Regions from separate parts of the Telmatobacter bradus genome, predicted to be linked through region 3. Evidence: riboswitches for the same ligand, from Rfam matches in the RefSeq annotation. Region 3 holds a riboswitch; each other region holds the start of a gene.
What was found. Region 3 has a riboswitch for cobalamin ahead of ACOBR2_RS04485 (ribonucleoside triphosphate reductase). Riboswitches for the same ligand answer to the same signal wherever they lie in the genome.

Region 1: linked by a shared signal. The riboswitch ahead of ACOBR2_RS13445 (ribonucleoside-diphosphate reductase subunit alpha) and the one ahead of ACOBR2_RS04485 (ribonucleoside triphosphate reductase) in region 3 are both predicted to bind cobalamin.
Region 2: linked by a shared signal. The riboswitch ahead of ACOBR2_RS05555 (TonB-dependent receptor plug domain-containing protein) and the one ahead of ACOBR2_RS04485 (ribonucleoside triphosphate reductase) in region 3 are both predicted to bind cobalamin.

What each region holds. Positions count from the first base shown of each region.
Region 1 covers NZ_CP184532.1:3,252,874-3,263,565, forward strand. Annotated here, with positions in the region: gene coaBC (bifunctional phosphopantothenoylcysteine decarboxylase/phosphopantothenate--cysteine ligase CoaBC) at 1-491, opposite strand, end outside; gene ACOBR2_RS13425 (ankyrin repeat domain-containing protein) at 740-1,705, shown strand; gene ACOBR2_RS13430 (elongation factor P) at 1,837-2,409, shown strand; gene ACOBR2_RS13435 (SGNH/GDSL hydrolase family protein) at 2,562-3,755, shown strand; gene metH (methionine synthase) at 3,923-7,732, shown strand; cobalamin riboswitch at 7,950-8,258, shown strand; gene ACOBR2_RS13445 (ribonucleoside-diphosphate reductase subunit alpha) at 8,282-10,692, shown strand, end outside.
Region 2 covers NZ_CP184532.1:1,312,115-1,322,806, forward strand. Annotated here, with positions in the region: gene ACOBR2_RS05545 (glycosyltransferase) at 1-653, shown strand, start outside; gene ACOBR2_RS05550 (TlyA family RNA methyltransferase) at 653-1,411, shown strand; cobalamin riboswitch at 1,587-1,832, shown strand; gene ACOBR2_RS05555 (TonB-dependent receptor plug domain-containing protein) at 1,864-4,362, shown strand; gene ACOBR2_RS05560 (TonB-dependent receptor domain-containing protein) at 4,963-8,397, shown strand; gene uvrC (excinuclease ABC subunit UvrC) at 8,583-10,475, shown strand; gene ACOBR2_RS05570 (hypothetical protein) at 10,563-10,692, opposite strand, start outside.
Region 3 covers NZ_CP184532.1:1,055,867-1,066,558, forward strand. Annotated here, with positions in the region: gene ACOBR2_RS04475 (anaerobic ribonucleoside-triphosphate reductase activating protein) at 193-891, opposite strand; gene nrdD (anaerobic ribonucleoside-triphosphate reductase) at 872-1,048, opposite strand; gene ACOBR2_RS04485 (ribonucleoside triphosphate reductase) at 1,186-3,204, opposite strand; cobalamin riboswitch at 3,307-3,519, opposite strand; cobalamin riboswitch at 3,778-3,973, shown strand; gene metE (5-methyltetrahydropteroyltriglutamate--homocysteine S-methyltransferase) at 4,195-6,489, shown strand; gene ACOBR2_RS04495 (hypothetical protein) at 6,571-6,954, opposite strand; gene ACOBR2_RS04500 (hypothetical protein) at 7,050-7,340, opposite strand; gene efp (elongation factor P) at 7,397-7,957, opposite strand; gene ACOBR2_RS04510 (UDP-glucose dehydrogenase family protein) at 8,533-9,945, shown strand; gene ACOBR2_RS04515 (UDP-glucuronic acid decarboxylase family protein) at 10,019-10,692, shown strand, end outside.

The DNA of each region.
Region 1 (10,692 bases), 2.2 Mb from region 3:
CCCGCACCCACCATGCCGCAGGCCAGCTCGCCGGTGCCGGGTTCAACCACCCGCACGCCGCGCTGGCGCAGAATTTCCACATTGGCCTGTACGGCAGGATGCGCCCACATGTTGGTATTCATGGCCGGAGCCACAATCACCGGAGCTTCGGTGGCCAGGTACATGGTGGAAAGAAAATCGTCGGCCAGCCCGTGGGCGAATTTGGCCAGAATGTTGGCCGTGGCCGGAGCCACCACCAGAAGGTCGGTCCACTGCGCCTCGGCAACGTGATCAATGCCGTTCTGCTCGCTCTGGCCCTCTTCCCAGCCGTTCCACAGGCTGCTAATCACCCGGTGGCCGGTCAAAGTGGCAAAGGTGAGCGGCTGCACAAAGCGGCTGGCCGCCTCGGTCATAACCACATGCACATCCAGATCCTGCTTTTGCAGAGCCCGCACCAATTCCGCTGACTTGTAGGCGGCAATGCCACCCGATACTCCCACCGTGACTCGCATGGCTTGATTGTAACAATGGAGAGGACGGAAAGCAGCTTTCAGGCGTTAACTACCAGCTTTCAGTTGTTGGTTACCTATTCTGTATTTTTGCCTGCCTTGGGAAGCTCGAATCAGGCGGCGTGTTGATGTTTTTTGCACTCTATTCTCTGCGCTCTATTCTCTGATCCCTGTCCTCTGTTCGTTAAAATGGGCTAAATTCTTCTATTTCTGCTATTCTGCCCGCGGTTTTTCTTTCTGGGGAGCAGGCAATGCGTTGGAACGGCAAGCAGGCGGCGGTTGTGGTGGTGGCAATGGTTTTGACGGTGGCGCTGGCCCCGGCACAGAGCAAAAAAACAGCCAGCAACGCATCCGCAGCCAAATCGGCAGCGACCCAGGCCAAGGCTCCGGCCAAGCCTGCACCCCAGTCCAAGGTCGATCCCCTGCCCTTGGCGGCAAGCACCAACGACTGGGATCAGGTGAAAGCGCTGGTAGCCTCGGGTGCCAAGCTGGAGGCCAAGGGCGCGGACGGTTCAACGGCGCTGGTCTACGCCAGCCGTGCCGGACGGGTGGAAATCGTCAAGCTGCTGCTCAGCCGCGGGGCCGACCCACAGGCCGCCAACACGCTGGGCCGCACGGCTCTGCTGGAGGCCGTGGCCAACGACTACGCCGATGTCGCCACTGCCCTGCTGGCCCAACAGGCCAACGTGAACGCCAAGGACAAGAACAGCGTGACGCCCTTGATGGAGGCCGCACGGCGGGCCAATCAGGAGACGGCACGGCTGCTGCTGGCCCATCAGGCCGATCTGACGGCCAAGGACAAGGACGGCAATACCCCGCTGCTGTATGCCGCCGGATCGGGCGATCTGAACGTCCTGCAGACGTTGATTACCAAGGGTGCCGACGTGAAAACCACCAACAATGAGGGCAATACCCCACTGATGCAGGTGGCTCACGATGGCCTGCTGCCGCTGACGCAGATCCTGCTCAGCCACGGGTCCGAGGTGAACACCGCAGCCAAAGACGGCAGCACCGCCCTGATGAAGGCCGCGGAACGAGGCAATGCGGAGGTCGTACAGCTTTTGCTCAAGAAAAACGCCGACCCACTGCTGAAGAACAAGGCAGGTAAAACAGCGCTGGATCTGGCGGCGGCGGCGCACCAGACGAATGCCTGCGATCTGCTGCTGAAGGCCGAGCTGAAGCCCCTGCCCACTGCACCGCAGCCGGCCAAGCCATAAGGCCGCATCCGCAAAACCGCTGGGGCTGACCTTGGTGCGGTTCCCTCGTAGCTCCGCCCCCCTATAATGGACGGGGAGCCACGCCTTGTTTGCGCGCTGGCCCAAGATTTCGCGAAGTAAAAGGAAGAACCATGGCAGCGGTCATTGAGGCCATCAACGTAAAGCGCAAGATGTACTTTGAGCACGAGAACGTGCCCTACTACTGCATGGACGTCGAAGTATCGACGCCGACGGCACGCGGCGGCCAGACGCTGGTGCGGCTGAAGATGCGTAACCTGATCACCCGGGGCGTCTTCGACAAGACCTTCAAGGCCGGCGAAAAGTTCAAGGAACCGGATCTGGAAGAGATCGAAGCCTCCTACCTGTACAGCGACGGCGACGGCTCCTACTTCCTGGATCAGACCAGCTTTGAGACCCACATGCTGAACAACTCCATGATGGGCGACGCGCTGGAGTTCATCGTTGAAGGCGCAATTCTCAAGCTGATGAAGTACAACGGCAACCCCATCGGGCTGGAACTGCCCGCGCAGGTGGAGCTGACGGTGGAGTACACCGAGCCGGGCGCACGTGGCGATACGAGCGGCAACGTCACCAAGCTGGCACGGCTGGAAACGGGTCTGGAAATCAAGGCTCCGCTGTACATTGAAAACGGTGAAAAGGTGCGCATCTACACGGAAACCCGCGAGTTTGCCGGACGCGCATAGAGCAGTTCTCCTTAGGAAATAGAGAACGTCACGGCAGCTAAGCGCCGTCTTCCACCCCACCCCCATGGCAAATTTAAACGCCTTGCGGGTGGGGCACCCAAAGCGTTTAAATTTGATGTCGATCAATTCTGGAAATACTGCGAGAGGAAACAATGTTTAAAAGTTTACTGCAGGGCTTTTCTGTTTTGGTTCTTTCAACAGCTGTGGCCGGGAGCGCACAGAGTGGATGGGTGGGCACGTGGGCAGCTTCTGCCATGCCCAACCAGGGCGCAAAGTCACTGACCAATGCCACCGAGCGCGAGATTGTGCACCTCTCGCAAGGCGGCGACAAGGTGCGCGTACGCTTTACCAACGAGTACGGCACCGAACCACTGACCATTGAAGAGGCGCATGTAGCGCTGAGCGCGGGCGGCGCGGCTATTCAGCCGGGCACGGACCGCAAGCTGACCTTTGGCGGCGCGGCCAGCATCCAGCTAGCTCCGGGCGCAGTGGTTACCAGCGATCCCGTGGCCCTCACGGCTCCGGCACTCAGCAATCTGGCCATCAGCCTCTTCGTTCCGGTGCAGCCGATGCATACGGCCACCTATCATGCGCTGGCCGTGCAAACCAACTACTCCGTGCCGGGCAACCAGACGGCGGCTGAGACGCTGAGCGAAGCCTCCAAAAGCAGCTCGTGGTACCTGATCAGCGGCGTGGACGTACCGGCAACAGCCGATGCGCGGGCCATCGTCACCTTTGGCGATTCGATCACCGACGGCGCACGTTCCACCAACGACGCCAACCGCCGCTGGCCGAATGTACTGGCCGAACGCCTGCAGCAGACCAAGGGTCTGGAGCACGTGAGCGTGCTCGACGAGGGCATCAGCGGCAACCGCGTGCTGAACGAGGGCGCGGGGCCGAGCGCACTGGCACGCTTTGATCGCGACGTGCTGGCGCAGGACGGCGTCAAGTACCTGATCATCCTGGAAAGCATCAACGACATTGGCCACACCCTGCACCTGAGCGCACCGGAAGATGAGATCACCGCCGATCAGCTGAAGTTTGCCCTGAGCCAGATGGTGGAACGCGCCCATGCGCACGGCATCAAGGTCTACGGCGCAACGCTCACCCCTTACGTGGGCGCAGGCTATTCGAGCGGCAAGGGCGAACAGATGCGCGCGGCTGTGAATCAGTGGATTCGCACGAGCGGCGTCTTCGATGCGGTCATCGACTTTGAAAAGGCGACTGGCGACGGCCAGACCCCGCCGCACTTCAACCCGGCCTACGATTCGGGCGATCATCTGCACCCCGGCGATGCCGGCTACAAGGCGATGGGCGAAGCAATCGACCTGAACCTTTTTAAATAGCACGGCCAAAAACAGAAGAAAAACGCGCATTCCAAGCGAATGCGCGTTTTTCTTTTCCGGGACAAGCACCCGACGACTCTCCCATCCCTGCCGCCCACGCTTGCCCCAGCCGTTATCATGGAAGAAGGCCATTCCGCCCCGATTCCCTCAGGCTCACAAAGGAACCCATGACGCAGAAACCGCTTCATCCCTTGCAGAAAATTCTTGCCGAACGCATCGCCATCATCGATGGCGCGATGGGCACGACCATCCGCACCTACGGGATGAAGGAAGCCGACATTCGCGGCACACGCTTTGCCCATGCCGACAAGGATCTGCTCAACAACGGCGACCTGTTCTCCCTGACGCAATCCGGAATGATCTGCGACATTCACCGGCGCTTTCTGGAAGCCGGGGCCGACATCATCGAGACCAACACCTTTGGCGCGACCTCGATTGCGCAGAGTGAGTTCTTCGTGGAAGACCCGCGTGAGCACGGCGGGCGCAAGAATCCCGAGTTCTATCAGGGCGTGATTGAAATGCCGCAGCTGATCGAACTGGCGCACGAAATCAACTTCCAGAGCGCGCAACAGTGCCGTGCCAGCGCCGACTTGGTGGCCAACGCCACGGGCCGGCAGCGCTTTGTAGCCGGAGCGATTGGCCCGCTCACCGTCTCGCTTTCGAACTCGCCCGACGCCGACGATCCGGGCTTCCGCGTAGTCACCTTCGATCAGGTCAAGCGCGTTTACACCGAGCAGGTGCGTTCGCTGATGGCGGGCGGCGTGGATCTGCTGCTGGTGGAAACCATCTTCGACTCGCTCAACGCCAAGGCCGCGCTGGTGGCCATTCGCGAGGTCTTCGACGCCGACGGCAAGGAGCTGCCGGTGATGATTTCAGCGGCCGTGGGACGTGGTGGCGAGACGATGATCTCGGCGCAGACGGTCGAGGCGCTGTGGAATGCAGTCGAGCACATTCATCCGCTCAGCATCGGCCTGAACTGTTCTCTGGGACCGGACCTGATGTATCCCTTCCTTGAAGAGCTCTCGCAGAAGTCGAACGCGGCCATCTCCGCCTACCCCAACGCGGGCCTGCCCAATCCGCTCTCGCCGACGGGCTTTGACTTTACGCCAGCCGACATGGCGCATCATCTGGCGCACTTTGCCAAGGGTGGACTGATCAACATTGCCGGCGGCTGCTGCGGTAATACGCCGGAGCACATTGCCGCCATTGCGCACGCACTCGAACACCAGCCCACACGCGGCCGTTCACAGGTGGCTATGCCCAGCACCGCCGATGAAGCACCGCGCCCACTACGGCTGAGCGGCTCGCAGCCCTTCACCCAGCAGATCGGCTCCTACCTGATGATTGGCGAGCGCACCAACGTCGCCGGTTCGCCCAAGTTTGCCCGACTCATCAAGGAAGGCAACTACGATGAAGCGGTAAGCGTGGCCCGTCAGCAGGTAGAGAACGGCGCCAATGTCATCGACATCTGCATGGACGAAGGCATGATTGACGGCGTGGCCGCCATGACGCGCTTCCTGCAGTTGCTGGCCAGCGAACCTGAAGTGGCCAAGGTGCCCTTCATGGTGGACTCCTCCAAGTGGGAGGTGATCGAGGCTGGTTTGAAGTGCCTGCAGGGCAAGGGCATCGTCAACTCGATCTCACTGAAGGAGGGCGAAGAGAAGTTCCGCGAACATGCACACACCGTACTCGCCTATGGCGCAGCGGTGGTCGTCATGGCCTTTGACGAGCAGGGTCAGGCCTCGGGCTATGAAGACCGCATCCGCATCTGCGAGCGCGCCTATCACATCCTCGTTGACGAAATCGGCTTTCCCCCTGAAGACATCATCTTCGACCCCAACGTGCTTACTGTTGCCACCGGCATGGAGGAGCACAACAACTACGCGGTCGACTTCATCCGCGCCACCCGCTGGATCAAGCAGAATCTGCCTCACGCCAAGGTGAGCGGCGGCGTCTCCAACATCTCCTTCAGCTTCCGCGGCAACAACAAGGTACGCGAGGCCATGCACTCGGCCTTCCTCTATCACACGATCGCCGCCGGCATGGACATGGGCATTGTGAACGCCGGCATGCTGGAGGTCTACGAAGAGGTTGACCCCGAGCTGCGCACGCTGGTGGAAGATGTGTTGCTGAATCGCCGCCCCGATGCCACCGAACGTCTGGTGGAGTTTGGCGAAACACTCAAGTCAGCCGGCACGGGCAGCACGGAAAAGGCCGAGAAAAAGACCGAGGAGTGGCGCAACGGCACCGTGGAAGCGCGCCTGAGCCATGCGCTGGTCAAGGGCATTGATGCCTACATTGACGAAGACACGGAAGAGGCTCTCAAGCAGCTGGGCCGCCCCATCGACGTGATTGAAGGCCCGCTGATGGCAGGCATGAGCGTGGTGGGCGACCTCTTCGGCGCGGGCAAAATGTTTTTGCCCCAGGTGGTCAAGTCAGCCCGCGTGATGAAGAAGGCCGTGGCCTTTCTGACGCCCACCATGGAAGCGGAAAAAGCCGCTGCCGCTGCCGCCGGTGAGGCGGTGCAGGCGCAAGGCAAGATTCTGCTGGCCACCGTCAAGGGCGACGTGCACGACATTGGCAAGAACATCGTAGGCGTGGTGCTCAGTTGCAACAACTACGAAGTGATCGACATGGGCGTGATGGTGCCGTGCGAAAAGATTCTGGAACGCGCCAAAGAGATCAAGGCCGACATCATCGGCCTGAGCGGCCTGATTACGCCCTCGCTCGACGAGATGGTGCATGTGGCCCGCGAGATGGAGCGGCAGGGCTTCAGGATTCCGCTGATACTGGGCGGCGCAACCACCAGCCGCGCGCATACAGCCATCAAGATTGCACCGCACTACAGCCAGCCCGTGGTGCACGTGCTGGACGCCAGCCGCGCCGTTCCGGTGGCCACCAGCCTGCTGAGCGAAGATGGCCGGGCGGCATACATCAAGAAGCATTTTGCCGAATACGAATCCATTCGGCAAAACTTCACCAACCCCAAGCAAAGCACGATTTCCTTTGCCGAAGCCTGCGCACGACGCACGCCCATCGACTGGCGCGCGGAAGAGCTGGCCACCCCCGCCTTCACCGGCGCACAGGTGCTCGACGGCTTTCCGCTCGATGAACTGCGCAAGTACATTGACTGGACGCCGCTCTTCCACACCTGGGGTCTGAAGGGGCTCTATCCCGCGATTCTTGAGAACGAAAAATATGGACCGCAGGCGCAGCAGATCTTTGCCGACGCACAGACGCTCCTGGATGAGATCATCGCCCAAAAACTGCTGACCGCACGCGGCGTCTATGGCTTCTTCGCGGCCAACGCCGTGGGCGAAGATGTGGAACTCTACGCCGACGCAACGCGCTCCACAGTAGTAGAAAAACTGCACTTTCTGCGTCAGCAGGCCAACCGCGAAGGCAGTCAGGCCTGCCGTTCGCTGGTGGACTTTATCGCGCCCCGCGAGACCGGACTCAGCGACAGCATCGGCATGTTTGCCGTTACCAGCGGTCATGGTTTGAAGGCAATCTGCGACCGCTATCGCGCTGAGAACGACGACTATCACGCCATCATGGCCGAAGCGCTGGCCGACCGTCTGGCCGAGGCCTTTGCCGAATGCCTGCATGCACGGGCGCGGCGCGACTGGGGCTATGGCAACGAGGAAAAACTCACCGACGCACAGTTGTTTGCCGGCGAGTATCGTGGCATTCGTCCTGCGCCGGGCTATCCGGCCTGCCCCGACCACACTGAGAAGGCGGCCATCTGGAAGCTGCTGGATGTGGAGAAGAATACCGGCATGCTGCTGACCGAGTCCTATGCGATGTGGCCGGGCTCCAGCGTGAGCGGCCTCTACTTTGCGCATCCGCAGACGCAATACTTCAATGTGGGCAAAATCGAGCGCGATCAGATCGAGGCCTACCATCAGCGCAAGAACTGGACGCTTGAAGAAACCGAGCGCTGGCTGGCGCCGAACCTGAACTACGAGCCCGCCTGAAGTAGTCTTTGACTCATTGAAACAAAAACCTTTATGGTTCTCTGGTCCGGATTCCGGGACCAGAGAACCATAAATTCAATAACACGTATTATTTTATCGTATCACCATGGCAGGAAATTCCGGGAAAATCGCAGCTTTTTGGACCATTTCTGTGCGATTTTCACATTTGCACAGCGCACGCTACATATACACATTGAAAACACCAATAGCACTAGATATAGTAGAGAAGCTCGGTGGTTCCCCAGGCTACGGCTGGGGCGAAGATGGGAATCCGGCGTGAATCCGGAACTGCCCCGCAGCGGTAAGCAGGTACGAGGGCCAGCAAAAACACTGGACCATGGGTCCGGGAAGTTTAGAGCGGTTCTCCAATAGGTGTAGCCCTTGTGAGACTGTGCAAGGTAGCTTTTTCTTGAGGAAAAAGCCCCTCAGCGGCAGAAGCTTCGGTGTACAGCAATTGGAGAACCGCTATGGCCTTCCGGTTTGAACCTGCAGAGTCCGAAGACCTGCCCCGAGAACAAATGCACAGCCTCCGAGGGGAGGCGAGATGCAATGGCTGCATATCCCCTTCAGGGGAAGCACATTGCCTCGTCTTTCCGGGAGGCCAAGGAGAGTTTTCTCATGGCCACCATTGAGTCGCCCACCGGCTACGCGCCTGTACTACCTGGCTTCCCCGACCGGGATGAAACACCCACGATGCACATACGCAAGCGAAATGGCGTACTGGAACCTGTCGATGTAAACAAGATCGTGCGCGCCGTGCAGCGCTCGGCCTACGGACTTCCGCATGTGGACGTGATCCGCGTGGCGTCGAAGACCATTGGCGGCCTGTACGACGGCGCAACCACGCGTGAACTGGACTCGATTTCGATCGACACGGCCGCGGCGCTGATCGCCGAAGAGCCGCAGTACTCGCGTCTAGCCGCACGTTTACTGCTGGCCACCATCGTCAAGGAAGTTTCCTCGTTCAACATCTACTCGTTCTCGCAGTCCATCGAGCACGGCTACAAACAGGGCCTGATCAGCGATGCGGCCGCGGAGTTCGTGCGGATTCACACCCGCAAGCTGAACGACGCGATTGCCGACGACAACTCCGACCGCTTCGAGTACTTTGGCCTGCGCACGGTCTACGACCGCTATCTGCTGCGTGATCCTGAGTCGCGCAAGGTAATTGAGTCGCCGCAACACTTCTTCCTGCGCGTGGCCTGCGGACTGGCGCACACGCCGCATGAGGCCATCGATTTTTATCGTCTGATCTCGTCGCTGGACTACATGCCGTCGTCGCCGACGCTGTTCAACTCCGGCACCCGCCATGCGCAGATGTCCTCCTGCTACCTGCATGACTCGCCGGAAGATTCGCTCGAAAGCATCTACGACACATACAAAGATGTGGCCATGATGTCGAAGTTTTCCGGCGGCATTGGACTGGCCTTTCATCGCGTGCGTTCGCAGGGTTCGCTGATTCGTGGCACCAATGGCCTGTCGAATGGCATTGTGCCGTGGCTGCGCACGCTCGATAGCTCGGTGGCCGCAGTGAATCAGGGTGGCAAGCGCAAGGGTGCCTGCTGCGTCTATCTGGAGCCGTGGCATGCTGACGTCATGCAGTTTCTGGAACTGCGCGACAACACCGGCGATGTGGCCCGCCGCACCCACAATCTGAATCTGGCCAACTGGATTCCCGATCTGTTCATGCGCCGCGTGGAGGCCGATGGCATCTGGTCGCTCTTCGATCCGAAGGATGTGCCCGAGCTGCCTGACCTCTATGGCAAGCCCTTCGATGCCGCCTATGAAAAAGCCGAAGCCGAGGGACTCTTCAAGGAGCAGGTGAAGGCGCGTGACCTGTATGCGCGCATGATGCGTACGCTCGCCGAAACCGGCAACGGCTGGATGACCTTCAAGGATGCAACCAACCTGAAGTGCAACCAGACGGGCAAACCGGGCAACGTAGTGCATCTGTCGAACCTGTGCACCGAGATCACCGAGGTCAGCTCGCAGGATCAGACGGCGGTCTGCAATCTGGGCTCAATCAATCTGGCACGCCACGTGGAACGCGCGGCAGACGGCACGCTGCGCTTCAACTTTGAGAAGTTGGCGGCCACGGTGGCCACGGCGATTCCCATGCTCGACCGGGTGATTGACATCAACTTCTATCCGATTGAAGCCGCAGCCCGCTCCAATGCCAGCTGGCGTCCGGTGGGACTGGGCGTGATGGGCCTGCAGGACGTCTTCTTCCAGCTCCACATTCCCTTTGACACAGAGGAAGCGCTGAATCTTTCGACGCGCATTCAGGAAGAGATCTACTACTCCGCGCTCAACGCCAGTTGCACACTGGCCGAAGAGTTTGGCGCACACGAAAACTTTGCTGAAACCCGTCTGGCGGACGGTCATTTCCAGTTTGATTTGTGGAATGTGAAGCCTGCCAATACTGCGCGTTGGGAAGAACTGCGCCAGCGCATTGCCAAGAGCGGCGTACGCAACTCGCTGCTGATCGCCATTGCACCCACGGCTACGATTGCCTCGATTGTGGGCTGCTATGAGTGCATTGAGCCGCAGATTTCCAACCTCTTCAAACGCGAAACGCTCTCGGGCGAGTTCTTGCAGGTGAACCGCTATCTGGTGGAAGAGCTGAAGCGGCTGAACCTGTGGAACGACGCGATGCGCAACAAGTTGAAGGCTGCTGAAGGTTCCGTGCAAGGCGTGGAAGAGCTGCCCGAAGAGCTGCGCGTGCTTTACCGCACGGTGTGGGAGACGCCGATGCGTGCGCTGGTGGATATGGCCGCGGCCCGCAACGCCTACATCGATCAGTCGCAGTCGCTCAACCTCTTCAGCGAGTCGCCCAACATCGGCAAGCTCTCATCAATGTACATGTATGCGTGGAAGAAGGGGCTGAAGACGACCTACTATCTGCGTTCGCGCCCCGCTACGCGCATTGCCAAAACGACGATTGCCAGCACGGGCCGTGC
Region 2 (10,692 bases), 260 kb from region 3:
CGGCCGAGGGCGGCCTGTGGGCGCGGCTTGAGGCCGTGGGCATGACGGTGGAGATGAGCGCCGGCGTGCTGGCCGCAAATCTGCTTGAAGGCATGCAGTTCGTGCTGGGGCCCACCATGGCTTTCCGCCGTGAGACGATCCGCAAGATGGGCGGCTTCAAGGTGACGGCCGACTACTGCGCCGATGATTTTGTGCTGGGCAATGAGACCTACAAGCTGGGCGAGAAGGTTGCGCTCAGCCATCACACCATTGACCACATGGTGATCAATTCCAGCTTCTTGTCTTCGATGAAGCATCAGGTGCGCTGGATGAAGTCCACGCGTTTTTCGCGGCCCAAGGGGCACTTTGGCACCTCGCTCACCTTCAGCATGCCGTTTGGTCTGCTGGGGCTGGCCGTGGCGTTGGTTTTGCACAATCCCTTGCTGGGGTTGGGGTTGCTGGCCTGGGCTGTGGCCACGCGCTGGGCTCTGGCGCTGGCAGTGGGCCGGGGCGTGGTGGGTGATCGCCACTGGCTGCAGTTGCTGATTCTTTTTCCCGTCCGCGACCTGATGGGCTTCTGCTTCTGGGCGGCCAGTTATTGCGGACAGAACGTCTTGTGGCGGGGGCGCATCTTTGAACTGCTGCCGGGCGGCAGAATGCGGGCGGTCAAGTAATGGCAAAGATAAGACTGGATGTGTTGGTGACCGAGCGCGGCATTGCGCCCAGCCGTGAGCGGGCGCGTGCTTACATCATCGCTGGCCGCATGATGGTGAATGAGCAAAAGATCGACAAGCCGGGCGCGGCGGTGGATCCGGAGGCCGTCTTGCGGCTGCTCGGCGATGAGTTGCGCTACGTAAGCCGCGGCGGTTTGAAGCTGGAAGGCGCGCTGAAGCTCTGGCAGATCGACGTGACGGAGCGCTGGGGGCTGGACGTGGGCGCTTCCACCGGCGGCTTTACCGACTGTTTGTTGCAGCACGGGGCCGCGCGAGTGACGGCGGTGGATACGGGTTTTGGGCAGATTGCCATGAAGCTGCGCCAGGATGAGCGGGTGCGGCTGATGGAGCGCTGCAACGCCAGACTGCTGGAACCGGGCGCATTGCTCGATCCCGAGGGAAACGGCCCGACGATCATGGCGATGGATGTGTCGTTCATTTCAGCCACCCTGATTTTGCCGGCGATCTTTGCTGCCGCGCCTACGCTTACCGAGGCGGTGGTGCTGGTCAAGCCGCAGTTCGAGGCGGGCCGTGAGCATGTGGGCCGGGGCGGCATTGTGCGCGACCCCAAGGCGCACAAACTGGCCGTCGACAAGGTGGCGGCGTGCGTCAAGGAGCAGGGCTGGCGGGTGGCCGCCTCGGCGGAGTCTCCCATTACCGGGGCCGAGGGCAATCACGAGTTCCTGCTGTGGGCGCGCAAGGCGGAGAGCGAGACGTAGTCTTTCGCGGACAGGCGTCAGAGGTGGTTTTTCAGGCTTTATTTTGCAGATTGCCGTTCCTGGATCTCGGCTCTCTGACCCTTGATTTCTCTTCTCTGTCTTTGACTTCATGCCAGAGCGCAACTATAAATAATTGATAGGATGGAAAAATTTTCATCCCATCCCTTTCGCCCGACAGAGGGCGGCAACCTACGACAAACCTCGCTCAGGATGTTCGGGAAGGCGGTGCAAATCCGCCACTGCCCCGCAACTGTGAGCGCCCTTGGCCATGTTTTCGTCGTTCGATCAGGCGAAGAATGTTCTCAAGGTCTGATCCATGTTTTTCCTGCGGAAAAACAACCACTGAAGAAGCGTAGATTCTTTGGGAAGGTGGACAGGCTGGGCGCAAGTCAGGAGACCGGTCCTTCGAGCGCACCCACCGCTTACGTTCCGAGGGGAACGAAGGAGCCAGAATGCGTTTCATCTCCAGCTTTTTAACTAGAAATCTTCTTACCAGGGCCAGCCAGATGCTGGCGCTGCTGCTGTTGGGCGCTGTGGCCACGGCGGCCAGCGCGGCATCGATTCACGGCACAGTCACGGACGCAACCGGCGCACGGCTCAAAAGTGTACACGTGCTGCTGGTGTGCAAGGGGAAGGTGGTCGGTCAGTCTGAGACGGCCTCCGACGGCAGCTTTCAGATTCTGACCGGCACGCAAGGCCATCTGTTCCTGCTGCTCTCGGCCGACAACTTCCGGCAGTTGCAGACGCCGGATTTTTACGCTGGCCGCAGTGATGTGGTGGAAAAGACGCTGGTGATGGAACCGGCCTGGGTGCATGAGTCAGTCGTGGTGACGGCCACCGGCACTCCAACGCCACAGGCGCAGACCAGCGCCACCACCACCGTGCTGAGCCAGGCCGATTTTGCCCTGAGCACGGATCTGGTAAGCGCCATGCGCATGATGCCGGGTGTTTCGGTGGTGCAGACCGAGGGCCGCGGCTCGTGGACCTCGCTGTTTGTGCGCGGCGGTGTATCGACGGACAATCTGGTGCTGATGGATGGCATCGATGTTGATGATCTGGGCAGCCAGTTCGACTTTGGCGCACTTTCGACCAACAACCTGGAGAGCGTGGAGGTCTATCGCGGACCGAACTCCAACCTATTTGGAGCTGGCGCCATGACCAGCGTGGTGAGCCTGACCACGGCCCACGGTACAACCAACTTTCCTTCGGTGATTCTGGAGGCCGAAGGCGGCAGCCTGTACACCACCCGTGAGAGTCTGACTGTGGCTGGAACCCATGGCAAGCTGGACTATCTGGGTGCCTATGGCTGGTTGCAGACAAGCAATGATCTGCCCCGCGACGAGCATCATCTGGCCTCCACTGTGGCCAATCTCGGCTGGCAGCCGACGGCCAGCACGGTGGTGCGCGGTACATTGCACTATAACGTGGCTGCCACCGGCGTTCCCAATGCCTGGGACTTCTATCATGTGGCCGACGACTCCACCCAGAAGGATCAGGATCTGTACCTGAGCAGCTCCATCTCCAACCAGACGACGGAGAGCTTTCACAACACGGTGCGCTACGGCCTGACGCGCAAGCGCGAGCAGCTGAATCTGTGGTCCATGCAGGGCACGCCCGTCAGCTACAGCTATGCCTGCTATAGCGCGGGCTCACTGGGCCAGACGGTGACGATCACCGGCGCCAACGGCTACTCGGCTACGGGACAGGCCACGCTGGACTGCGGAACCTATGGCGACCAGTTTGTTTCCAACCGCGATGCCCTGACCTACAACGGCGATGTAAAGCTTACCCCCCATCTGGCGGCCATGGTTGGCTTCCAGTATGAAGATGAGCGCGGCGCAGAGCCGGGCAGCGCCTACTATGGTCCGGTGGAGCGTTCCAACTACAACTACATTGCCAACGTGCATGGCGACTACAAGAACCGCTTCTTCTACACGTTGGGCGGAAACCTGGAGCACTACTCGCTCTTCGGCACCCAGACCTCACCCCGCGCCGGATTTTCCTGGTACGCGTTCAAGCCCCGCAAGGGCGTATTTAGCAGTACGCGCATTCTGTTCAACTACGGCGACGCCGTGCGCGAACCGAAGCTGACCGATCAGGACTACTCGCTGTACAACCTGCTGCAGGAGAATGGTGCGCAGTCGTCCATTGCGGCGCTGCACATTTCGCCGCTGACCGCACCCTCTGCCCGCACCTATGAGGGTGGTCTGGCGCAGTCGTTCCTGGGCGACCACATCAACTTCCGCGTCTCTTACTTTCACAACCAGTTCGGACGGGAGTTGGAGTACGTTGGCTCGGGACTGCTTTCCGAGGTACTGACGGGGATGACGGCAAGCCAGAAACAGGAACTTCTGGTTGAGTTGAATACGGACGGCATTTATGGTGCCGAGGTAAACTCGCAGGCCTTCCGCGCCCAGGGCATCGAGAGTTCGATTGAAAGCGGCATTGGACGCAATCTGAGCCTGCGCGGTGGCTACACCTATCTGGATGCGGTGGTCGAGCGCTCGTTTGACAGCGACAATGAGGCGCTGCTCGAAGGCTATGCGCCAACGTATAACGGTATTTCCATCGGTAGCGATACGCCGCTGGTGGGTGCGCGTCCCTTCCGTCGTCCGCCCCACACCGGCTACTTTACGGCCATCTATGCTTCTCACAAGCTGACCGGCGTCTTCGCTTCGTCGTATGCCAGCCGCAGCGACGACTCCACCATGTTGGGGTATATGGATGCCAGCGGCGGCAACAGCCTGCTGCTGCCCAACCGTGACCTGGACCACGGCTTCGCCAAGCTCGATCTGGGCGGAAGCTACCAGCTCATCAAGGGTCTCTCGGTGTATGCGCAGGGAGAAAACCTGTTGAATCAGGAGCATATCGCTCCGATCGGTTACCGTAGTCTGCCGTTCACGCTTCGCGTTGGCGTCAAGCTGAGCTGGGGACCGGGAAGCGGTCGGTAAATTGTTTTGAAGCGATGCTTTATGGCCGGTTCCCTAAGGGGCCGGCCATTCTGTTTTTTGCCCCGGCAGGTAGGAGGGAAGATGCTTTTCCAGAAATGAAAATATGTTCTTGTTTTCCACAAAAACCGATATTTTTCACGCATAAAATCATGGATTTACCTCTTTTATTACAATCAGAACTGGACCATACTCTATAGGTTGCTTCCTGGCTTGTGGACCTGTCGTGGCGTTTTCCCCGGAACGATCCGAACGCCAGGCAGATTCAAGCCATGAAGGCTTATGTCAGCCAAAGACGGAACAGAAGATCCGTATTCTGTGCTTTCCGGTTGGTTGGCAGTCCAGAAAATCCTGCAAGCCGCGCAGTATTCTTCCCACGGGCGCTGGCGGTATTTACCGGATTTTCATGCGGGTTCCGTACGATATGGGATTGGCAGGGGAATGCTGCCCAATCTACCTCTTTAACTCCCCGAATCCCGGATTTATAGGGGAGAAAAAGAGAATAAATCTGCAGGACACATTCTCATTGCTTTTGATCAAGTCCCCATTCTGTAAACACTTAACCCGTGCAACTTGGTAAAAAACTCCTTTGGAGGGCCTAGAATGACGAAACAACGAATCCGCCTGGGGCTGTTATGTCCGGCGATTTTCTCTCTGATGCTCTGTATGGGCGGATTGGCTGCTCGTGCGCAGTCGACGACCCAAGGATCGATCGCCGGAACCGTGGAGGATCCGTCGGGCGCCGTAGTGAATGCAGCTACGATCACAATCCAGAACGCCAGCACTGGCTTCAAAGTCACGCTCACGAGCGACGCCAGCGGCTTCTTCAAGGCTCCTCTGTTGGAACCCGGCACCTATACGGTGACGGTGGCCGCGCAGAACTTTGCCAGCTACAAGGCTACGAGTGTGACGGTTCAGGTGGCCCAGGTGACCAGCCTGACGCCGCACCTTGCCCTGGCCGGTAGCGCTACGGAAGTAGTGGTCAGCGATACCACTCCGGTGATGAACACCGAATCGCCTGACTTTTCCGACACGCTGAACACCGTGGCGATGCAGAACATCCCGATCAACAACCGCCGCTGGTCGAGCCTCGCCATGACCACGCCCGGTGTGGTTTCTGACGGAAACGGCTACGGCATGGTGAGTGTGCGCGGCATCAGCACCCTGCTGAATAACGTGGAAATCGACGGCGCCGACGACAATCAGGCCTTCTTTGCCGAAGAGCGTGGTCGTACCCGTGAGGCGTATTCGACCTCCGGCAGCGCGATCCGTGAGTTTGCCGTGAACAGCGGTGTGTACTCGGCTGAATTTGGTCGCGCCGCCGGCGGCGTCATCACCTCGGTGACCAAGAGCGGCACCAACCAGTTGCACGGCGAAGCCTACTTCTATGACAAGGAAAGCAACTGGAACGCCTATAACGACTACACCACGCTGACCACGTTTGCGAACAACACGACGACCACCAAGCACATCAAGCCCGAAGACATCCGCAAGATCTACGGCTTTACGGTGGGCGGCGCGCTGATCAAGGACAAGCTGTTCTGGATGTACACCTACGATCAGCACACCCACGTCTTCCCGGTGGTGGGCGTGCCGAGCAATCCGCAGTATTTCTACACGCTGCCTTCGGTCTCAAACGCCAACTGCGCCGTGGCGACAGGCCTGCTTTCTGGCACGGCCACAAACGTCAATGATGCAGCGACCTGCGCTCTGGCGGCTCGCCAGAAGATCACCTTTGCCCAGGCATCGTATGACTGGGCCGCCATGGTCTATGGCAGCACCAACATCAGCGCAAGCAACTACAACGGTGTTTCCACGATCAACGATCTTGGCCTGAACAGCGACATCGGCACGGTCAGCCGCTTTGGCTACCAGGAGATCAACACGCCGAAGATCGACTGGCAGATCACACCGCGTGAACACCTGAGCGTGCTAGAACATCGCCTGCGCTGGGATTCGCCGGGTGGCGTGCAGACCACGGCCTCTGACAACTACTCGCGGGATGCCCAGGGTAACGACTTCGTCAAGCTGGATTACGGCGTAGCCAAGCTGACCAGCCTGATCAGCAACAACATCAGCAACGAAGCCCTCTACCAGTACAGCCGCGAGCTGGATGATGAAACCCAGCAGGCCTACACCAGCTATACCAACTCCGATCTGACGGCCAGCACCGGAAATGTGCCGTATGTGGCAGCCAGCTCAAAGTACGGCTTTAACGCCGGTTCGCCTTACTACTCGCATCGCACGGCCTATCCCTATGAGACCAAGTGGCAGATCGGCGATGTGCTTTACGTTGCCAAGGGTAACCACAGCATGAAGTTCGGCGTTGACGTGGTCCACAACTACGACCTGATGAACAACACCTACGAGAGCAACGGCTACTTCAGCTACGCATACGTGGGCAACATGGTCAACGACCTGCTGAACAAGAAGAATGGCGTAACGCCGTCGGGCACCAGCTATGGTTGCGATTCGGGTGGTTCGGCCTCTTATTCGAGCAGCTCGATTCTGGGTTCTTACCCCTGTTACTCAACGTTCGCACAGGGCTTCGGCAATCCGGCCTACCAAATTAACACGATGGATCTTGGCGTCTTCGCTCAGGATAACTGGAAAGTTTCGCCCCGCCTGACTTTGGAACTCGGTCTGCGTTGGGATCACGAAACGATGCCGGATGCAGATCTGAATCTGACCTCGGCCACCGGCAGCTTTGCTCCCTACCTTGGCCTGACCAACAACCCTACCGACAACACTGACTTCGGTCCGCGCGTCGGCTTTTCGTATGACCTTTTCGGCGGTGGCAAGACTGTTCTGCGTGGCGGTTACGGCATCTATTATGGCCGCATCACCAACGGCAATATCGAGAACGTGCGTCTTGGAACTGGCAGCCCCAATGGCCAGTTAACCAGCTCATGGAAGGGCAAGACCTCGGGCGCTCCGACCTTTCCGAACATCGAAGCTTCATCGTTGGCCTGCGCGGCGTACAGCACATCGTGTCCCACCTCTTACTTCATGGCGCCGAATCTGAAGCTGCCCGAGGTGCAGGAGTTCGATCTGCAGTTGCAGCAGGATCTGGGTAAGGGTACGGTCCTGTCGTTGAGCTATCTGGGTGGTCTGGGCCGTCGTCTGCCTAACTTCCTTGACGTGAACCTGAATCCGACTACCACCAATCAGACGTTGACGGTTACCGCCGATGCAAACGGCAAGGGTCCGTTGGGTCCGACTGGCACGCAGTTTGTGGTGCCCACCTACACGGGTTACGGCAACACCGCGCGGCTCGGTGCCAATGCAGCGTACTTCAGCTCGATCACCGAGTTCATTTCCAACGTGAACTCCAACTACCACGCTCTGGCCATCGAACTGTTGAATCGCTCGATGAAGAGCGTTACCTTTGACGTGAATTACACCTGGTCGCATGCTCTGGACTTTGCCCAGAACACCAACACCCAGGGTGCGGCCAACTCTTGGTACGATCCTTATGGCAACACCCACGTCAACTACGGCAATTCGGCCTTCAACGTGCCGCAGCGCTTCGTGGCCTATGCCATCTATAACCTGCCGAACCTCAAGACCAGCAACCCGGTCAAGTGGCTGACCAACGACTGGAGCTTCGACGACAGCTTCCAGATGCAGAATGGACTTCCGTTCACGGCCGGAACCAGTAACTACACCACCAACGGCGTGGGCAACTACTGGAACGGTTCGGGTGGTCTGTCGGCAATTCCGCAGATCGGCTACAACACCTACAAGTATCCCCGCCGCATCGTCGACGATGTGCGTCTGCAGAAGTCGGTGAACCTGGATGCCACGAAGTATGTGAAGAGCGTCGACCTGATACTCAACGTCTTCAATATCGCCAACCATCAGAACATCACCGGTTACAAGAGCACCTACCTGTACTATCTGACGGGCACAAACGTTCAGTACGAAGGTGTGAACGGAACGGGTGACCAGAGCTTCATGGTGCCGAACAACTCCAACAGCAGCGCGTTCCTTTACACGCCGCGTCAGGTGGAGATTGCGGCCCGCATCAACTTCTAACGCAAACTCAACCCAAAGACGCGGTGGCTTCGGCTGCCGCGTTTTTGTTTGTGGAACAGCTTCCAGTCCCCAGTCCCCAGTTCCCAATTGCTGAAAGCTGACGACTCACTCCCCCCCACAAAAAAGCTGGAAGCTGGAGGCTAGCAGCTGGAAGCTATATTCTTTCTGTAGCTGTCTGCTTCCCCATGGATCTAGTCGAAAAAATCCGTTTGTTGCCCACCGAACCCGGCGTCTATCTGTACAAAAACGCCGAGGGTGAGGTGATCTATGTGGGCAAGGCCAAGAACCTGCGGTCGCGGGTGCGCAGCTACCTGCTGGCCGCCAGTCAGGCCAACGCCAAAACCGGCTCACTGATGCGCGAGGCCGTCGATCTTGAGTACATCCTGGTGGGCAATGAGCAGGAGGCGCTGGCGCTTGAGAACAACCTGATCAAGCAGCGCCAGCCGCGCTTCAACATCCTGCTGCGCGACGACAAGACCTACCCCTATGTGAAGCTCACACTCACCGATCGCCATCCCAAGGTCTTTGTCACGCGCAAACTGCGCAAAGACGGCGCTGCCTACTTCGGTCCCTATCTGCCGTCGAGCCTCGCCTATCGCGCTGTGGAGCTGATCCACAAATGTTTTCAGATTCCCAGCTGCAAGGTGGACCTGAACCGCTATCATCCGCGGGCGTGCCTGGAGCACTATATTCACCGCTGCCTGGGCCCGTGCGTCGAGGGCCTCGTCGCGCCCGAGGCTTATCGAGAGGCGATCCGAGATGCGTCGATGCTGCTGGAGGGCCGTCATGGCGACCTGGAGCGCACCTTCACCGAGCGCATGATGGTTGCCGCCAGTGAAGAACATTTTGAAGCGGCAGCGCGGCTGCGCGATCAGCTGGTGACAATTCAGCAACTGCAAACCCGCCAGCGCGTGGATACCGCCGAGCTGAGCGACGAAGCCGACGTCTTCGGCTACTACTTTGCCGATGGCATGCTGGCCGTGAACCTCTTTCACGTACGCTCAGGCAAGATCGTTGATCGTCGCGAGTTTTTCTGGGAAGAGCTTGCGACCCTCATGGAGACCGACGACGAAGCCGAGGAAGGCGCGGAGATTTCTGAGGAGGGCAGGGAAGAAAAATTTCGTCCCGGCAAGATCTTCAGCGCCCTCGTCAAACAGCTCTACATTGAGCAGCCGTATGTGCCGCGCAGCATTCTGGTGCCTGTGGACTTTGACGACCGCGAGGTGCTGACGGAGTTGCTGAGCGCGCAATCCAAACACAAGGTGGAACTGGCCGTGCCGCAGCGTGGCGACAAGCGCGCGCTCATCGACTTGGTGGGTCAGAATGCCCACCAGTCGCATACCCAGCGCTTTCGCGTGTTGCAGCCCTCGCAGAAGGCCATTCAGGAGGCGCTGGCCGATGCGTTGCTGCTGCCTGAGCTTCCCAAACGCATCGAGTGCTTCGACATTTCGCATATTCAAGGCGCTGAGACGGTGGCTTCGCTGGTCGTCTGGGAAGACGGCAAGATGAACAAGCAGGCCTATCGCAAGTTCAAGGTGAAAACCGTGACCGGAGTGGACGATTTTGCCAGCATGAACGAGGTCGTCACACGCCGCTACAAGCGCCTGCAGGAAGAGAAGAAGGAGATGCCCTCGCTGGTGCTGATTGACGGCGGCCTGGGCCAGTTGCATGCGGTGGGCGAGGCGCTCTCGGCGCTGGGGCTGACGACGCAGCCGCTGGCCTCCATCGCCAAGCGCGAAGAGGTGATTTACGTATACGGCAACGAGGACGAGCCGGTGGTGCTCGACCGCCGTTCGCCGGTGCTGCACCTGATTCAGCTGATCCGTGACGAGAGCCACCGGTTTGCCATCGGCTACCACCGCCAGCGCCGCGCTATGCGCGACCGCGATTCGGAGCTGCTGGAGATTGAGGGTGTGGGCGCGCTCACACGCCAGCGCCTGCTCACCCACTTTGGCAGCCTGCGGGAGGTCAAACAGGCCTCGGCCGAGTCGCTGGCCGCCGTGGTGCAGCAAAAGACCGCGGAAAATATCTGGCGGCATTTTCATGCTGCAGGCAGCGTGGGGCAAGAGGAAAGCTAAAACCACCGCGCGGGATCCGTCCGAGTTTCCAGACAATAGAGGCCATTGCCGCAATTCGCTTGTTGCCGCACGCAGCCTGAACCGGTTTTATTGTGCAGGCTGCATGGCCTTGCGCAGTTGTTCCTCTACCAAGTGGTGGTTAGCCACGCGCTGGAGGATTCGCGCTACACAGCCATTCCCCTGAAAAGCGTTCTCCGGTAACGGACCGACAAAGCGC
Region 3 (10,692 bases):
TCACAGCGCCCCGCCGGGGTTTGCCGTCTCTCTGAGACAGCAAACCCCGGGTTCCTCCTTTCTCTTCGCATACGCTCAGATTCAGGATCCACCCGGGGCTATTTTCGCTTCACCCCTCTGGGGTGAAAAACGAATTATCGATACGGCTTAAGGGCAAGGCTCGAGAGCAGAGTCAAAGCTGACAGCTGTTTTTCATCGCAGAACGAAGTGCTTGAAGCCGGTGCCGAAGTCTGCGGGCAGCGTATAGGCTGGCGCGTTGTTCAGCACGGAAAGCCGGTCGTTGCGTGTGCCTTCGCTGCGGAAGCCCTGCACAGCGTAGTTGCGTACGCCCAGCGAGAGCAATTCCTTTTTAAGCGAGAGCATTTCTTCGAGCGGGAGCAGGCCGGTGTGTAGCGTGGTGCGCACTTCGTGGGCGGTGTTGCTGGCCAGCAGATGGAGCAGGCTGGCGCGGGCGCGTTGGCCGCTCTCCGCTACGCCGGTGGTGCGTTCGTATTGATCGAAGGGAGCCTTCACGTCGAAGCCGACCCAGTCCACCAACGGCAGCACTTCGCGAAAGCGTTCCGGGTGCATGCCAGCGGTGTGCAGGCCTACCTTGAAGCCCATGGCGCAGACTTCTTCCATGGCTGCCGCCAGAGCAGGTTGCAGGGTGGCTTCGCCGCCGGTAAAGACGACGGCATCGAGCAGGCCGCAGCGCGTGGAGAGGAACTCCGCGATGCTCTGCCATTCGATCAGGCCGGGGGCCGTCGCGGGCTGCAGGTTGGGATTGTGGCAATAGACGCAATCCCATGCACAGCCCTGACAGAAGATGGTGGCAGCCAACTCACCCGGCCAGTCGACCGTCGACAGCCGCGTGAGTCCAGCTATGCGCAGTTCAGCAGCACTTGGTTTCAACAAAGCACGTCCGCTCGTGGTATTCGCCCTGCTTGCCGCGGTTGAAGCTGGCCACGGGGCGGAAGTAGCCCATCACGCGGGTCCAGACTTCGCAGGCCTGGCGCTCTTCGTCCTTGAGCTGAATCGTCGTCGGTTCTTCGATGGTCATGGTCGACATATCTTTCCTCCGTTGGGGAATTTCTTGTGGTGCGGACTGGAGCCTTGCAGCATGGCACAGTCCGGCAGTATTTGTGTTTTCCCAGCTCCCAAAAGCAGGAGCTGGGGCACCCAATCTACGGCAAAAAACTTTCCGTCCTACGCCTGTGCTTCAGCCTGCTTGCGGGCGACCAGGTCAGCGTCGCACTTGGGGCAGAACTGGTGCTCGCCTGCCAGATAACCATGCTTGGGGCAGATGGAGAAGGTTGGCGTAATAGTGATGTAGGGCAGGCGGAAGCTTTCGAGCGAACGGCGCACCAGCTTCTTGCAGGCTTCGGCCGTGCTCACGCGCTCACCCATGTACAAATGCAGCACTGTGCCGCCGGTGTACTTGGTCTGCAGCTCTTCCTGCATGGCCAGCGCCTCGAAGGCGTCGTCGGTGTAACCCACCGGCAACTGACTGCTGTTGGTGTAGTAAGGCTCTTCCTTGCTGCCTGCCTGCAGAATATCCGGGAAGCGCTTTTTGTCTTCGCGGGCGAAGCGGTAGGTGGTGCCTTCGGCGGGCGTGGCTTCCAGGTTGTACATGTGGCCGGTCTCTTCCTGGAACTTGATGATGCGCGCACGCACATGGTCAAGGAAGCGCACGGCGAGGGCACGTCCGGCTTCGGTGGTGATGTCGTCAGCGTCGTTGCTGAAGTTGCGCACCATTTCGTTGATGCCGTTTACGCCGACGGTGGAGAAGAAGTTGCGCAGCGAGCCCAGATAGCGCTTGGTGTAGGGGAACAGGCCGTTGTCCATGTGGCGCTGAATCACCTTGCGCTTGATCTCCAGGCTGGTACGGGAGATTTCCAGCAGCTCGTCCAGGCGGGCCAGCAGCGCAGCTTCGTCGCCGCGATGCAGATAGCCGAGACGCGCACAGTTGATGGTGACCACGCCCACTGAACCGGTCTGCTCAGCGGAGCCGAAGAGGCCGTTGCCGCGCTTGAGCAGCTCGGTCAAATCAAGCTGCAGACGGCAGCACATGGAACGAACCATGTTGGGTTTCAACTCGGAGTTCAGGAAGTTCTGGAAGTAGGGCAGGCCGTACTTGGCCGTCATCTCAAAGAGCAGTGTGGCGTTTTCGCTCTCCCACGGGAAGTCGGGCGTGATGTTGTAGGTGGGGATGGGGAAGGTGAAGACGCGGCCCATCGCATCGCCCGAGGTCATCACGTCAATGTAGGCGCGGTTGATCATGTCCATTTCCACCTGCAGATCGCCGTAGGTGAAGGGCATGGTCTTGCCGCCAATGACGGGCTGCTGCGCGCACAAGTCTTCCGGGCAGGTCCAGTCAAAGGTCAAATTGGTGAAGGGCGTCTGCGTGCCCCAGCGCGAGGGCACGTTCAGGTTGTACACCAGTTCCTGAATGCACTGGCGCACTTCGCTGTAGGGCAGGTTGTCCTTGCGGATGAACGGCGCCATGTAGGTGTCAAAGCTGGAAAACGCCTGCGCACCGGCCCACTCGTTCTGCAGTGTGCCCAGAAAGTTGACGATCTGACCAACGGCGCTGGACAGGTGCTTGGGCGGACCCGCTTCCACCTTGCCGGGAACGCCGTTCAGGCCCTCCAGCAGCAGGGTGCGCAGCGACCATCCGGCACAGTAGCCGGCCAGCATGTCCAGGTCGTGGATGTGCACGTCGCCTTCGCGGTGAGCGCGGCCAATTTCATGCGGATAGACGTGGGAGAGCCAGTAGTTGGCTACCACCTTGCCGCTGACGTTCAGAATCAGACCGCCCAGTGAGTAGCCCTGGTTGGCGTTGGCGTTCACACGCCAGTCGGCGCGGTCCAGGTACTCGTTGATCGACGAGGCCACGTCCACCATGGTGCGCTGGTCGTTGCGCAGGCGCGAACGCTGCTCGCGGTAGACAATATAGGCGCGGGCGGTGGCAAAGTGATTGGCCGAGATCAGTACCTGCTCAACCACGTCCTGAATCTGCTCAATGTGCGGAGCGCGATCGTGGAAGCGGTGGGAGATGACCTTGATGGCCTGAATGGATAGCAGTTCGGCCTCGGCCGGGTCAAATGCGCCGCTAGCCTTGCCGGCCCGCTCAATGGCGGAATGGATCTTGGCAGCGTCAAAGTCGGCGGTTGCGCCAGAGCGCTTGACGACGGAGCGCGGAGGAAGTGTAGTGAGGGCGGACATTGGGTTCCTTTCCCGCAGACGGCGATGTGGAGGAGGGTACTGCAAAAAACGGGCGCGTAAAACGCAGCCCAGGCAAGCAACCCTCTGGTACACCCCGTCCGAGGACGTAAATCTGAATACGGCAAGCCTCCCGGCATGCGAGTCGCAGCGGCAATCCAGCCTTCCCACTCCACTGAGGGGCAGTGGTATGAGCGGAGAGCGGCTCTTCGCTTTCAGTTGCGGGCACAGCGTTGGAGTGGTTCGGTCAGAACGCACCAACTTCCCTCTTGGCCCAACATCTTGTGTTGCTTGGGAGACGTAACACTGCCCAATGTAGCTCTATTACGGAAGTGCGTCAAGCATTTATGGGCGTGGAAGTGGTGGAAAAGAATCGCATGCAGTGCAGAAACGGGACTTTGCCGGGGTTCATCGCTGTGTAAAAGAAAGACCTCCACAGGAGCGTCAGTCCCACGGGGTGAAACGCTGTGGGAGGAGGGAAAATCACCACCAGGCAGCGTCCTTGTGGAGGGATTGTGTCGAATTTCCCCGGTGCTGGCGTCGGCTTTGCGTTGACCTTGGCCAAGCCTCTGCTCTATAGTGAGGCTACTTTATGGTGCCCGGTTTCTGCGACCGGGCTTAAAAGGGAATCCGGTGAAAATCCGGAACTGCCCCGCAGCGGTAAGCAGGAACGAACGCTCCGAAAGAAGCACTGGTCCAGCCATGGACTGGGAAGCTGGAGCCACTAGGTAGCCTGCGAGTCCGAAGACCTGCCGTAGAGCCTGTCCAGAACGGACAGAACATGCACACGCCTCCGAGGGGAGGGCCGGGTGTTGCGGTTTTTCAACCGCTACATTTGTGACTTCACGTTTTTGGAAGACCGTAGAAGCCTGAGGGAGAGTTGTATCTTTTCCGGCCCGTGCGGGAGCTTTCAACACGTTGGCCATGGCGGCAGGGATGCGTCTCTGCAGCCAGCGCTTCGGTGTGTGTGCCCATTGTTTAGAGGAGATAAGGATGAGTTTGGCGATTGCGAGCAATCTCGGTTTCCCCCGCATGGGCAGTCAGCGTGAGTTGAAGTTTGCGCTGGAGAGCTTCTGGGGCGGAAAAAGCAGCGAAGCAGAACTACTGCAGGTGGCGCGTCAACTGCGCAACCGGCACTGGCGTATGCAGGTGGAAGCGGGCATTGCCGTGCCGCCGAGCAACGACTTTTCCCTGTACGATCAGGTGCTCGACATGGTGGCGACGGTGGGCGCGGTTCCGCGGCGTTTTTCTAGCCCCGACGAGCAGGTGAGCTTGGCCACCTACTTTGCCATGGCGCGTGGTGCACAGGACGCTCCTGCTCTGGAGATGACCAAATGGTTCGATACGAACTACCACTATGTGGTGCCGGAGTTCGAGCCCGGTCATCATTATTCTCTGCGTTCCAGCAAGGTGGTGGACGAGTACGTGGAAGCGCGCGAGCAGGGCATTGAGACGCGTCCGGTTCTGCTGGGGCCGGTTTCGTTTGTACTGCTGGGCAAGCCGACCAACTCCAGCGTCACCCGCGCCTTTGTGCTTAAGCAGATTCTGCCCATCTATCGTGATCTGCTGGGACGGCTGGCGGCGGCAGGCGCAGGTTGGGTGCAGATCGACGAGCCCTGCCTCTGTCTGGATCTGGACGAGGCGGCACAGAGCATGTATCGCGAAGCTTACGCGGAGCTGAACTGTGCTTTTGCGTTGCCGAAGTTTATGCTGACCACCTACTTTGGAGCGCTACAAGAGAATCTTGATCTGGCGCTATCGCTGGGTACCGCTGGCCTGCATGTGGACTTGGTGCGCGCGCCGGAGCAACTGGATGCGGTGCTGGCCAAGGCTCCTGAGGCGCTGGTGCTCTCGCTTGGTCTGGTGGACGGACGCAACGTGTGGCGCACTGATGTTTGCCAGGCGTTGCGCATTGCGGCCAAGGCCACATTGGTGCTCGGCAAGGAGCGTGTGCAGATTGCGCCTTCCTGCTCGCTGCTGCATACGCCCGTCGATTTGGCCACCGAGACGGCGCTGGATGCCGAGGTGCGTGGCTGGATGGCCTTTGCCCGCCAGAAGCTGGAGGAAGTAGCCCTGCTGAGTCGCGCGCTGGAGGGGGGCATAGAGGTTGAGACTGAACTGACCGAGAATGCGCGTCTGATGGAAGCGCGCCGTCAGTCCACGCGCATTCATCAACCCCAGGTGGCCGAGCGCCTTGCCGCGGTTACGCCGGTGCAGCTGGAGCGCACCAGTAGCCATGCGCGGCGGCGTGAAGTGCAGCAGAAGACGCTGCGTTTGCCTTTGCTGCCCACCACTACGATTGGCTCGTTTCCGCAGACGGCGGAAGTGCGCAAAATGCGCGCCGAGTTCCGCAAGGGCAAGATCGACATCCAGAGCTACGATGCCTTTCTGCAGGCCGAGACGGAGCGCTGCATCGGTTTTCAGGAAGAGGTTGGGCTGGACATGCTGGTGCATGGCGAGTTCGAGCGCAACGACATGGTTGAGTACTTCGGCGAGCAGCTTGATGGCTTCGTCTTCAGCCAGAATGGATGGGTACAGAGCTACGGTTCGCGCTGCGTCAAGCCGCCGATCATCTTTGGCGATGTCTCGCGTCCGCGGGCAATGACGGTGCGTTGGGCAAAGTACGCGCAGTCGCTCACCGCAAAGCCCGTCAAGGGCATGCTCACTGGGCCGGTCACGATTCTGCAGTGGTCGTTTGTGCGCGACGATCAGCCGCGCTCCGTCACCTGCCAGCAGATCGCTCTGGCGATTCGCGATGAAGTTGCCGATCTGGAAACAGCTGGCATTCGCGCCATTCAGATCGATGAGCCGGCCATTCGCGAAGGTCTGCCGCTGCGCCGCGCCGACTGGGCGGAGTATCTGCTCTGGAGCGTCGATGCCTTCCGGCTGGCCTCTGCCGGAGTCGCTGACGCCACGCAGATCCATACCCACATGTGCTATTCGGAGTTCAATGACATCATTGAGGCCATTGTGCGCATGGATGCCGACGTGATCTCGATTGAGTGCTCTCGTTCGCGCATGGAGCTGCTGGATGCATTCACGCGGGTGCGCTATCCCAACGAGATCGGCCCCGGCGTCTACGATATTCACTCGCCGCGTATTCCCAGCCGGGAGGAGATTGCCACGCTGTTGCGTCGGGCGCTGGAGGTACTCAATCCAGAGCAGCTATGGGTCAATCCCGACTGCGGCCTGAAGACGCGTGGCTGGCCGGAGGTACGCTCCGCGCTGGAAGCCATGGTGCAGACGGCAGAGGGTGTGCGCGACGCACTGGCCTGCATGCCGCGGTAAACGCACCCGCTACAAAACAGAACAGCCACCGCGAGCTTGCGGTGGCTGTTTCTGTTGGAGAAGCGCTGATCTTCGTCTGTATCAGCGGATGCGATAGACGAAGGCTTCCTCAATATATCTGTCGCCAAAGGTCTGGCCACCCAGGCGCATGCCATATACATCTTTTGCGGAACCTAAAAAACGGCGCAATTCCTCAATCATGAGACTCTTCATGGGGCGCATGAAGATCGGGGGTTGTCTGTGAATGGGAATTTCTGCTTTATCCAGTGCCTCGTGAATCTGTGTGTAACCAGTAAATTGAGAGGATTGGTCGAGATGCTCGGAGGCCAGAATCAAGCGCCAGTCTTCATAGTCTGGCAATTTTGCCCATAGCGCTACATTCGGCTCTCTGCCTGCCTTGTCCAGGGCATCAATGACATTGCTGCCATTTTCAATGTCGAAACTTACCAGTGTTTCCGTACCCATGGGAGAAACCCTCCTCCGGTCTGATCCTCAATAGCCCTTAGTAGTTCAGAAGCTTCCTGGTCGGTTTTTTCGATCCGGTATCGTCCTTCTTCCGACTAGTTTCTCAAGATGTCCCAAATGATCCTCATTGCCGGATCGGCTGCAAGTATGTCGCTCAACTGTGCGAGCCTCAGCAGATCGTTCAGTTTATGAGTGTGATTATCCACAACAAGTTTTTTGTCAGGGAAGTCGTGTTCTTGAGTCTGTCGGGCGATGCAGGCTTTTAGGGCACATTCGACTGCGTAGCCGGCCAGATAGTATGCGCCGTCGTCAAGTCCCTGCTCCAACAGGGTTTTGGCTTCGCGAAGGCGCAGATTGGACAGATTTTGGAAGTCCAGACGATTCATGGTCCAGGAACCCTTCCTGGACCATGATCATAACGCGAATTTGATTGTGCTGGAGTTTACGCGCGGCTCATGTAGGTGCCTTCGCTGGTGTCGACGCGGATCTTTTCGCCTTCGTTGATGAAGGGCGGAACCTGGACCATCAGGCCGGTTTCCATCTTGGCCGGCTTGGTGACCGACGAAGCGGTGGCCGACTTCAGGCCCGGCTCGGTCTCAATAACCGTCAGCTCGACGAAGGTGGGCAGGTCAATGCCTACGGCCGTGCCGTCGTGGTAGCTGACCTTGATCTGCAGATTCGGCGTCAGGTAATCGACGGTATCTCCGAGCGTGTCGGTCTTGAGCACGGTCTGCTCAAAGTCTTCGGGGTTCATGAAGTAGTAGTCGTCGCCGTCGTTGTAAAGGAACTCCATGCTCACTTCATCCACGACAACCTTTTCGATGGAGTCGGCCGAGCGAAAGCGGTGCTCAAACATGGCGCCCGACTTGAGGTTGCGCAGTTTGGCCTGGATGAAGGCGCGGAGGTTGCCCGGGGTACGATGCTCGACCTTGAAGACAAGGTGCAGGCCATCGTTGTGCTTGATGATCATACCGGGGCGCAGTTGCGTGGCGGGAATCGCCATAAGAGAGGAACTCCTTGCTGGGTTGCGTGCGGAACGCGAAAAATTTCGGCCTTAACGCAAAATCCGGGATGCTGTATCCGCAGGCCAGTAGCCCACAGTTGCCGTGACCAATAGGGAGGGTCAACCCTGCACGAATTCTCTGGGGGCGATCTTTCCGGATTTTGCTTCAGCCCATCTGTTATTGTAGCTCAGGGCCGGAAGCACGGGGCCGGAAACAAGGATTTGCCCCGGGAATTGCTTTCCAGGCAACGGTAAGACGTAAACCTGAATCTAATCAAATTGAAAAGATAGATCCGTAGTATATTGAAAGCGTGAAGTTTGGCCAGCCTGTGTGGGGTCTGAAACGGATCTGACATAGGAGTACGCCGGCAAACCAGCTGGCAAGGCAAGGCTGACCGAACCGAAGGCCCGGTTCGGGGTTTATTTATATAAACCTCGTATTTTGTGATAAATACAGCCTATATCCGGGGCGTAGATTTTCACTTCCCATACTGTATTTCTCACTCCCCCGAGTGGCGTTTGCCTATGAAGCGCCGCCTCAAGCTGCCTTGGCAGCCAGGAGACAGAGCCAGTCGATGTCAAATTCAGTTTCTATCTGTGTAATCGGGTCCGGTTACGTTGGACTCGTCGTTGCGGTTTGCTTTGCCGAGATGGGGCACAAGGTTACCTGCGTTGATAATGACGAGCGCCGGGTAAAAACCCTGCAGGAGGGTGGCGTTCCCATCTATGAAGAGCATCTGCCAGAGCTGATGGTTCGCCATCGCGGCAACATTGAGTTCACCGGAGACCTGTCCGCTGCAGTTGAAAAAAGCGAGGCGGTTTTTATTGCCGTGGGCACTCCCCAGGGAGACAGCGGTGCAGCCGATATGTCGTACGTTGAGGCTGTGGTCAGTGAGATTGCCCGCTCCGTCTCCGGCTATAAAGTGATTGTAGAAAAAAGCACGGTTCCCGTTTACACCAATGAGTGGATTCGTCGCGTGCTCTATCGGCACGGTGTAGCCGCGCAGAACTTTGATGTGGTTTCCAACCCCGAATTCCTGCGGGAGGGAACGGCTGTCATCGATTTTCTGCATCCGGACCGCATCGTAGTGGGTGCGGGCAGCGAGGCTGCGGCCGAACTGTTGCGCCGCATCTATGCGCCACTGACCTCAGGCAGCTATTACCAGCAGGCGGATGCGCTGGCCGGTTGCTGCAGCACGGACGCTCCGCCCGCGCTGCTGGTGACTTCAGCGCAAAGTGCCGAGATCATCAAGCATGCTTCGAATGCTTTTCTGGCACTTAAGATCAGCTTTATTAACGCGGTTGCCAATCTGGCTGAAAGCGTGGACGCCAACATCGAAGACATTGCCCGGGGGGTAGGTCTGGATAGCCGCATTGGACCCAAGTTTCTGCACGCCGGCCTTGGCTATGGTGGCTCCTGCTTCCCCAAGGATGTGGCGGCTTTTCACTGGGTGGCGCAGCAGCGCGGCATCAACTTCCAGTTGCTGGAAGAGGTGCGCAAGATCAACGAGACGCAGAAGGAGATCTTCTTCAACAAGGTGCTTTCGGCCTTGTGGACGCTGCGCGGTAAGCGTCTGGCGGCGCTCGGACTGGCTTTCAAGGGAGATACCGATGACATTCGTGAATCTCCTGCCATTGCCGTCGTCAAAATGCTGATTGATGCAGGTGCCGTGGTGACAGCCTATGATCCGGCTGCCGCCGAACGTGCTCAGTCCGTGCTGCCAGCTTCCGATAAGTTGCGCTACGTAGACAATCTTTACGATGCGGCGCAGGATGCGGATGCGGTGCTGATTCTGACCGACTGGAAGGAGTTTGCCGGGATCGACCTGACGCGGCTGAACCGCGCCATGCGTTTCCCGATCATTATTGATGGCCGCAATCTGTATACGCCGGAAAAAATGGCGGAAAGTGGCTTTACTTATGTGAGCGTGGGGCGGCCTGCTGTCTATCAGGGACAGCAGGGCAAACCCAGAGTCTTGTCGCTGTAAATTCCACGGGCAGCAGGCTGGTATTTTTTTGCCCAGCCTGTTGCTTTGGTTTTGAACTTAGGAAATTGAATTGATGGATATCCTTGTTGCGGGTGCTGCTGGTTTTTTGGGTTCTCATCTGACGGATCGATTACTGGCCGATGGCCATAGCGTGATTGGTGTGGACAATCTTTCCACCGGAGATCCGGCGAATCTTGCGCATCTGGCCACCGAGCCGCGCTTTCGCTTTTTAGAACACGACATTTGCCAGCCCTTTGATTCGGGGCCGGTCGATTATGTCTACAACATGGCTTCCCCAGCCAGTCCTCCCGAGTATCTGCGTTTGGCCATTGAGACCCTGCAGGTAGGGTCCATCGGCACGGGTAACATGCTGGCGATTGCCGAGAAGTACAAGGCGGGATTTCTGCATGCTTCCACTTCGGAGTGCTATGGCGATCCGGCTGTGCATCCGCAGACGGAAGACTACTGGGGCAATGTGAATCCGGTGGGGCCGCGCTCGGTCTACGATGAGGCCAAGCGCTTCAGCGAGGCGCTCACCATGGCTTATCACCGCATGCGTGGCGTGAATACGCACCTGGTGCGCATCTTCAACACCTATGGGCCGCGTCTGCATCCGAGCGATGGTCGCGTCATCTCTAACTTCATGATGCAGGCGCTCAAGGGTGAGCCACTGACCATCTACGGCGATGGGCAGCAGACGCGCAGCTTCTGCTATGTGGATGATCTGATCGATGGTATTGTGCGTTT